Candidatus Kuenenia stuttgartiensis: one gene and its partner. The main gene of each other region encodes a partner of the protein of the gene in region 2 in a complex. Links are inferred from orthologs where the notes say so. Each region holds a gene or a part of one and is shown on either strand. Other genes may lie near its edges.

Evidence for each region. Proteins that work in one complex are often made in the same cells at the same time.
Region 1: the proteins of dnaB (region 2) and dnaG are in contact, whole or in part, in a crystal structure (PDB 2R6A), measured with the Geobacillus stearothermophilus proteins. The link is inferred for Candidatus Kuenenia stuttgartiensis from one-to-one orthologs. Residues at the interface, in WP_033016901.1 of Geobacillus stearothermophilus: Ser13, Glu15, Ala16, Gln18, Glu91, Leu92, Asp94, Ala95, Val96, Pro97, Thr98, Ala99, Ala100, Asn101, Tyr104, Tyr105, Ile108; in WP_049624496.1 of Geobacillus stearothermophilus: Lys456, Leu457, Leu458, Pro459, Ala460, Asn463, Ala464, Leu467, Leu535, Leu536, Ile537, Ala538, Gln544, Glu545, Asp548, Tyr549, His552.

The regions. Positions count from the first base shown.
Region 1 is NZ_LT934425.1:2,560,184-2,563,678, reverse strand. Bases 1-2,907 are described here. They hold dnaG (DNA primase), read right to left. Parts: upstream 2,401-2,907; coding sequence 601-2,400; downstream 1-600. Other genes in these bases: nuoE (NADH-quinone oxidoreductase subunit NuoE), read left to right, coding at 2,613-2,907; rpoD (RNA polymerase sigma factor RpoD), read right to left, coding at 1-330. Also shown: more of nuoE, read left to right, coding at 2,908-3,071; NADH-quinone oxidoreductase subunit NuoF, read left to right, coding at 3,058-3,495. UniProt on the Escherichia coli protein: RNA polymerase that catalyzes the synthesis of short RNA molecules used as primers for DNA polymerase during DNA replication.
Region 2 is NZ_LT934425.1:3,255,483-3,259,463, reverse strand. Bases 461-3,264 are described here. They hold dnaB (replicative DNA helicase), read right to left. Parts: upstream 2,633-3,264; coding sequence 1,289-2,632; downstream 461-1,288. Other genes in these bases: rpsR (30S ribosomal protein S18), read right to left, coding at 3,125-3,264; rplI (50S ribosomal protein L9), read right to left, coding at 2,652-3,110; bamA (outer membrane protein assembly factor BamA), read right to left, coding at 461-1,292. Outside these bases: more of bamA, read right to left, coding at 1-460; more of rpsR, read right to left, coding at 3,265-3,346; KSMBR1_RS15180 (single-stranded DNA-binding protein), read right to left, coding at 3,385-3,825; rpsF (30S ribosomal protein S6), read right to left, coding at 3,929-3,981. UniProt on the Escherichia coli protein: The main replicative DNA helicase, it participates in initiation and elongation during chromosome replication. Travels ahead of the DNA replisome, separating dsDNA into templates for DNA synthesis.

The sequences.
Region 1 (3,495 bases), 700 kb from region 2 along the record:
CGTAAGAAGTGGAATCTCTCCCATCTGGGTTAAATACATCCGAACGGGATCATCTATCTTCTCCGTAACAGTGGAAACCTCGCCAAATCCGAATTCGCTTTCCGAATAATGTTCTGCTTCTTCAGAATCAACAACTTCACGACCTTCAATATCCGCCTCGTCAATCAGATCGATTCCCAGTTCGTCCAGCATCATCAATATATCGTCTATTTTTCCTGGTGGAATCTCTGCATCATCAGGCAACATATCGTTGAGTTCTTCGTAGGTTAAATACCCTTTTTCTTTACCCTTTTGCGTAAGTAGTTTGATTTTTTGATTCAAGTTTTCCATTCAGAGATTAGACCTCCCTATACTATTCATCTCATCCTATAAAATAAAGCGGGGAAATATTCATTTAGCCTGCCCACTTAAACTTTATTTCATAATTTTAATGCAATTAAAAATGACGCTCGTATATCGCTTCGGCAAAATGTTTACCCATACCCTCATTGCAAGCGCCATGAAAGCACTCTTAAGTCTTTTGAGAAACAAGAGATTGCTTCGCCGTACCACTCTTTGCAATGACATTGTTTGGTGTATGCATTTTACAGAAACGAGATACTAGGGTTTATTTTTTAACGCGTGAATATTTCTGCTCTTTTTATGATATTCTTCCAGCAGCATAACAATATCTTCTTCTTTATGAGAAGACCGTGCAGTTTCCAGCATCTTTTTCTTTGTAATATGAATATCCTTTCTTCTGTTTCGTCTTTTGAAGAAAAGAATACATGCCTCCAATCTATCTCTGTAATCGGTCATGTCTTGAAATTCCCGGGTGGTAACAATGTCAACCAGCAACTTATTCAGCCGCGCTTCGCCAATTGAATGCAGTACATCTTCTTCTTTGACGGCCTTGTTTTTCTGATATATTTCTACTATTCTTCCCGCTATCTCAAGGAAATCTTTGTTATCAAACTCTTCCGGAATCTTTTCGTTTATTATCCGTGGTATAAGGCTGTTGCAAGATAACATCAAATATAAAATTTCCCGTTCAGCCATAGAAGAAGCATCCAGCCTCTGCTTTGTTTTCTGGTTATTGTTGTTGGCAGGAACAGAAAGAGGCCTTTTAACATTTTTTATATGTGACCACAAGGCTGCTTCATCGATAGACATTTCTTCTGAAATTAATTTGATAAGCAGGTTGCGTTTTATAGCATCAGGCGTCTTCATGGCTGTAGCAAGCACATTGTTAAGAGCATTTGCCTTGCCATGTACGGTGGACATGTCCCATTTAGTTGCGGCAAATTCTATTTTAAAGTGAAAAAAGTCCTTTGCACTATCAATATATGATAAGAACTTTTCGGGACCTTCCGCCAGCAAAAAATCACATGGGTCATATCCCTTCGGCAATTGGGCAATTTTTACATCAAATTCTTCTTCGATAAAGATATCCAGGTTTCTGTCCGAAGATTTTTGGCCGGCACTGTCTGCGTCTAAAAGGAGTATTACCCGACTGCAATATTGTCTCAAACTCCTGAGATGTTGTTTTGAGATAGCAGTCCCAAGAACCGCCACAGCCCATTCTATCCCATGCTGATGCGCCATTATTACATCGGTGTACCCTTCCATGAGAATTACTTTTTGTTTTTTTAAGATGGCACTTTTCGCAATATCAATGCCGTACAATATATTACTCTTGTTAAAAAGAACCGTCTCCGGGGAGTTTAAATATTTTGGGAGGGAATCATCCAGCGCCCGCCCTCCAAAACCCACCACCTGCTTTCTTATATCCAGTATTGGAAATATCAGTCTGTCCCGAAAACGGTCATAGTAAGAATCGCGCTCCTTTTTTTGTATAATTAATCCTGCCTGTTGCAACTGGTACATCGAAACATTGCCCCCTTTGCACATTTTTACTAACGAATCCCATTCTGCCGGAGCATAACCAATGCAAAAGTTTTTGATGGAGTGGTCATTTATCTTCCGTTTCAACAAATAGTCTCTGGCCTTTTTCCCCTTCATTGCATCAAGCAACATCTTCTGATAGAAGGTTGCGGCAAACCTGGTTGTTTCGTACAGATGCGTCTTTTTTGAAGATGAAAGGGACGTTTCTTTCGCATATATTTGGGTAAGGTCGACACGTGATTTTGAGGCTACCAGTTTCACGGCCTCCACAAAATCCATCCCTTCCTGTTTCATGACAAATTGAAAAACGGTACCACCTTCCCCACACCCAAAACACTTGAAAAGTTTCTTATCCGGGTTAACAAAAAAAGAAGGTGTTTTTTCTGAATGGAAAGGACACAAGCCAATAAACGCCTTTCCGCTTTGCTTTAACTGAATGTATTCTGAAATGATCTGAACTATGTCTGCGGCAAACTGAATTTCCGCAATCTTTTCTTGTGGAATAAAATGTACCATTGAATTGGAGATAGGTAAGATGAATTATTTTGTTTGCGCTATCCTAAAACTTTTTAATTATATCAAGATAACAATTAATGTCAATACATTGGGACATAATTGTCAAGACAATTTAAAACACTTGTAATTCTATAATTTTGTGATTTAATAATAGAGTTTATCGATCAAAACCAAACTTCCCTGTCATCCTGTAAAGGCATAATGGTGCAAAAATGTCCCAATCCAATGTTAAAAAATATTTAGAAATCTGCGGCAATACAAAAGAAGCTTCTATTCCCATTTTACAGTCGATTCAGGAAGAGTATGGATACCTTCCTCTTGATGTTTTAGATCAGGTTTGTGAGGAGTCGGAGATAACAAAATCCCATCTCTATGGCGTAGCCACGTTTTATGCACAGTTTAAATTAACCCCCAAAGGGAGAAATGCCATTAAAGTGTGCAAAGGCACCGCCTGCCATGTGAAAGGCGCTGATATTACCATTGTAGCGATGAAAGACCAACTGGGCATTGATATTGACCAAACAACGGAAGATGGAGCGTTTTCCATGGAAACGGTGGCTTGTCTAGGGTGTTGCTCTCTTGCCCCTGTAATTATGATTAATGAAGATGTATTTGGTGGATTTTCATCAGCAAAAGTGCGGGGGACGCTAAAGAAATATGGAAAAGAATAATCAGCACATAAGATTTGTAATTGGTTTAGGAAGTTGTGGCATAGCAGCAGGGGCTAAGGATCTCTATGGAGAATTAGCCTCAAAAATTGAAAACAATCCCGATGTTTCTTTAAGCCACACATCATGCAATGGAATGTGTTTTAAAGAACCAATCCTGGAAGTTTTTTATCCCGATGGCAACCATCTGATGATGGGAAACGTTCATAAAAAAGATTTAGACAAGATATTGGATCCCCTCCTTAATCAGGGCGCAATTGATGAAAAATTCATCATCGAAGATTCAAGTAAGCCAGACAGAAGAGAAGATTTTCGGCAGAAACAGCATAAGATTGTTTTAGAAAACTGCGGTATTATCGATCCTGACGATATTGCGCCCTATATTAAAAAAGGCGGCTATGAGGCAGTTAAAAAAGTTTTGGGAACT
Region 2 (3,981 bases):
AAATTTTTCTTGTTTGGCACAGAGCCTTGTTCAAAACTAATTCCCGCAGGCATTCCAGAATCCATATCAAAATACCCCGTGTTTGCCAATCGTCTCTGGCTATCACGTATTTTTTCGACATTTAACCGTTCACCCGGATTAAAGGTTAGCTGCCTGCGAATAACATTGTCCCTTGTCTTATCGTTTCCGATAATCTTTACTTTGTCTATATAGTACCTGTCACGCTCCTCAATATCAAAAAACACCTTTACTTTAGTTTCATCAGCAGCAAATATGTGTTTTTCATTAACACTAGTTGCAAGATATCCCTGCGCACCATAAGCAAGCCGGATTTGATATGTATCCTTTTCCACCGCGTCTAAAGAGAAAGGGGCGCCTTCCTTCAATTTTAATGCAGCTTTCAATTCATCTGCGGTAAATATTGTTGTACCACTTATTTCTAATGTATCTACATAATATCTTTCCCCTTCTTTTACGTGTATGGTAATGTACATCTCACTGTCATCGTTTTCATATGTTATCTCCCATCCAACATCAACATCCAGCCATCCATTATTCATGTAAAACTCTTTGATTTTAACCATATCAGATGCAAATACATCTTGTTCAAATCTTCCGGGAAACATTATTTTCGGGAATCTCTTCTTGCGGGTTTCCATTTGCTTAAGGAGTTTTCTGGGTTTATAACTGGTATTACCCTTAAAATCAATATCGGCAATACGTATACGGGGACCTTCTTCTATATTAAAGATAACCGTTGTTTCTCCATTTACCACCTTGGACTCCGCATGTACCTGCATTCTGGAAAAACATTTTTTCTTATATAAATCCCGTATTTTATCTTCATCCAACTTCAGCAGATGATGCTTTAATACGTCTCCCTCTCTTATCCCAATTTCTTTTGCCAATTTTTTGGATTTAATCTTTTTATTACCCGAAAACAGGATCTTGTCAATTACTGCACGTTCAGAGACAAGGAAAATCAGGTTTAACCCATCGGCTGTCTCTTCTATTTCAACCTCTATGTTTTCAAAGAACCCCAGTGACCAAATAGCATCCACATCCTGACTTACTAGGTTAGGGTCATACACGTCACCTTCCTTCGACCGAATGATGCTTCTTATTGCAGCATCACTAATCCTTTTGTTTCCTCTGACTTCAATTTTTTTTAGAATATGCGTGTTTTTATCCAGATTTTCATCGCAAGAAACCTTAACATTTACAAAACACAAGACCAAAACAAGTGCCACAATTGTCTTAGCGGTAGTTAATAAAACCTTGTCCGGTTTCATTCGATTCCTGAAGACGAGAAATTTTCAAAACGCATACAATGTGAGAGAAAAGTCAATTTTATCGTTCCTGTAGGCCCATTCCGCTGTTTTGCTATAATCAGTTCTGCGGTACCATCCTTTTTTTCGGGATTAAAATAATCTTCTCTGTGTAACAAAGCAATAACATCCGCATCCTGTTCAATCGATCCTGATTCACGAAGATCTGACATCCTTGGTCTGTGCCCCTCCCTAGACTCCACAGACCTGTTCAACTGGGATACCGCAATTACCGGTATTGCCAGTTCTCTGGCAAGAGATTTTAAACCCCTGGAAATTATAGAAATCTCCTGCTGGCGATTTTCTCCACGAGGCGATTCCATCAATTGCAAATAATCTACCGCAATTAGTTGAATATCGTATTGAGCTTTTAATCTCCTTGCCTTTGCACGCACTTCCAATACTGTCAGCCCCGGTGTATCTTCAATAAAAATAGGCGCTTCGGAAAGAGACCCTAACCCATTTGAAAGTGCACTCCATAATCTATCATCATCTTCCAGAAATCCTTTTCTTAGTTTATGCGCATCGATCTTTGAGTGAGAACAAAGCATATTTTGCGCCAACTGCTGGGCAGACATTTCCATAGAAAATATTGCCGCCGGTTTTTTTTCTACCACCCCAATATGTTCGATAATATTCATAACAAAACTTGTTTTCCCCATGCTGGGCCTTGCGGCAACAATAACAAGTTCGGAAGGCTGCAATCCGCAGGTAAGGTCATCGAAATCGTAAAATCCGGTAGATAACCCCGTTAACCTGCTTTCCCTGTCATGCAGATTCTCAATACGGCTAAAGGTTTCTTTCAGTATTTCATTTAATTTAATGGACGATGCGTTAAATTTTTTCTGCGTAATCTCAAAGATCGCCCTCTCAGAGGAATCAAGTAAAAAGCCGGTATCAACGGCACCTTCAAATGCCTGTTTTTGAATATTTGCGGCAACTTCAATGAGATTTCTTTTTATGGCATTTTCCCGTACTATATTCGCATAATATTCTACATTCCCAATAGTTGGAACCGCTTCCTCAAGTTCCACCAAATACTCTGCTCCGCCAACATTCTCAAGTAAGGAACGCTTCTTTAATTCTTCCCGCAACAAAACCAAATCAATGGCCTGCCCCTTATCATACAAATCTATTATGGCCTGGTATATGCTCTGGTGCGCCGTTTTATAAAAACTTTGCTTATTCAATATTGGCACAACTACATTTATAACCTCATTGTCAAGCAACATGGCGCCAATAACACTCATTTCGGCGTCCAGACTTTGAGGCAGCGTACGTTCAAGCACCGATTCTACTGCCATATATTTGTCCCTTTAAAAATCAGACAACATCCTCTTCTTCATTCACCACTTGCACTTTACATGTTGTCTTCATTTCAGCGCTTAATACAACCGCAACATCATATTCGCCGCATTCCTTTACAGGATTTTCCAGTTTAATCATATCCACATCAATTGGTATCCCCTGTTTCTTCAGCACATCGGCTATATGAACAGACGTAACGGAACCAAACAACCTTCCTTCTTCATTCACCTTTGCAGGAATCCTGCAAACGGCGTTGGAAATAGTCTCCAAAATTTCCCGCAATCTTTCGCATTCTTCTTTCAGTTGTATTTCAATTTTCTTTTTTGCCTTCTCCAGTTGCTTCAAATTCCCTTCGGTAACGTAAGTGGCCATTCCCCTGGGCAACAGATAATTCCTCGCATACCCTTTTTTTACTTTAACAACATCACCGATCCTGCCAAGCGTGTCAATATTTTTTGTCAATAATAATTCCATGGAAAAATAACCTCCTAAGTTACGTATGGAAGCAAAGCCATAAACCTTGCTCTTTTAATGGACATTTTAACAGAACGTTGATGCCGGGCACAATTCCCCGACCGTTTTCTTGAAAAAAGTTTCCCCCGGGTAGTTGCAAGTTTCTGTAAATTTTGGATGTCCTTATAATCAACCTCCTCGACCCCCATTCTGCAAAATCTGCATTTGCTTGTTTTATTAAATATTTTTCTTGTCATAGTATTTAACCTTCTTATAAAAAATGTCTACGTTTACATCAAAACGGTATCTCTTCACCATTGATGTCCGAAACCATATTTTCAGACGTCGTATCTGAATTTGCGCTATCCAGTGATTGCCCCAAATCGTCTTTTGGCCGTTTGCCTGCACCGCCGCCAATGAACTGAAAATTATCCGCAACTACACGCAATGTACTACGCTTTTGTCCTTCTTTTGTTTCCCACTGATTAAATTGCAAGCGGCCTTCGATAAAGATAGGGCTTCCCTTGCTGAAGTATTCGCCAATAACTTCAGCTCTCCTGCCAAACATACTGACATCTACAAAACAAACTTCGTCCTTTTGTTCCCCGGTTTTGGACGTCCATTTGCTACTCACAGCTATCGCAAAACTTGCCACTGCCAACCCTCCTGCGGTATATCTCAGTTCAGGATCTCTCGTAAGGTTTCCCATAAGAAATACTTTATTAAGGCTTGCCATTCCTTACTCCTTTTATCTCTAACTAAAATTTTTCTTATTTAAACGACCGTCAGTATCTATAGTACGAGATGATTTCTTTTCTATAATAAGACTAGATTTAAAGTTAAACGTCTCCAACAGCTAAAACAGGTTCACATTTTTCTGCTGATAATACTT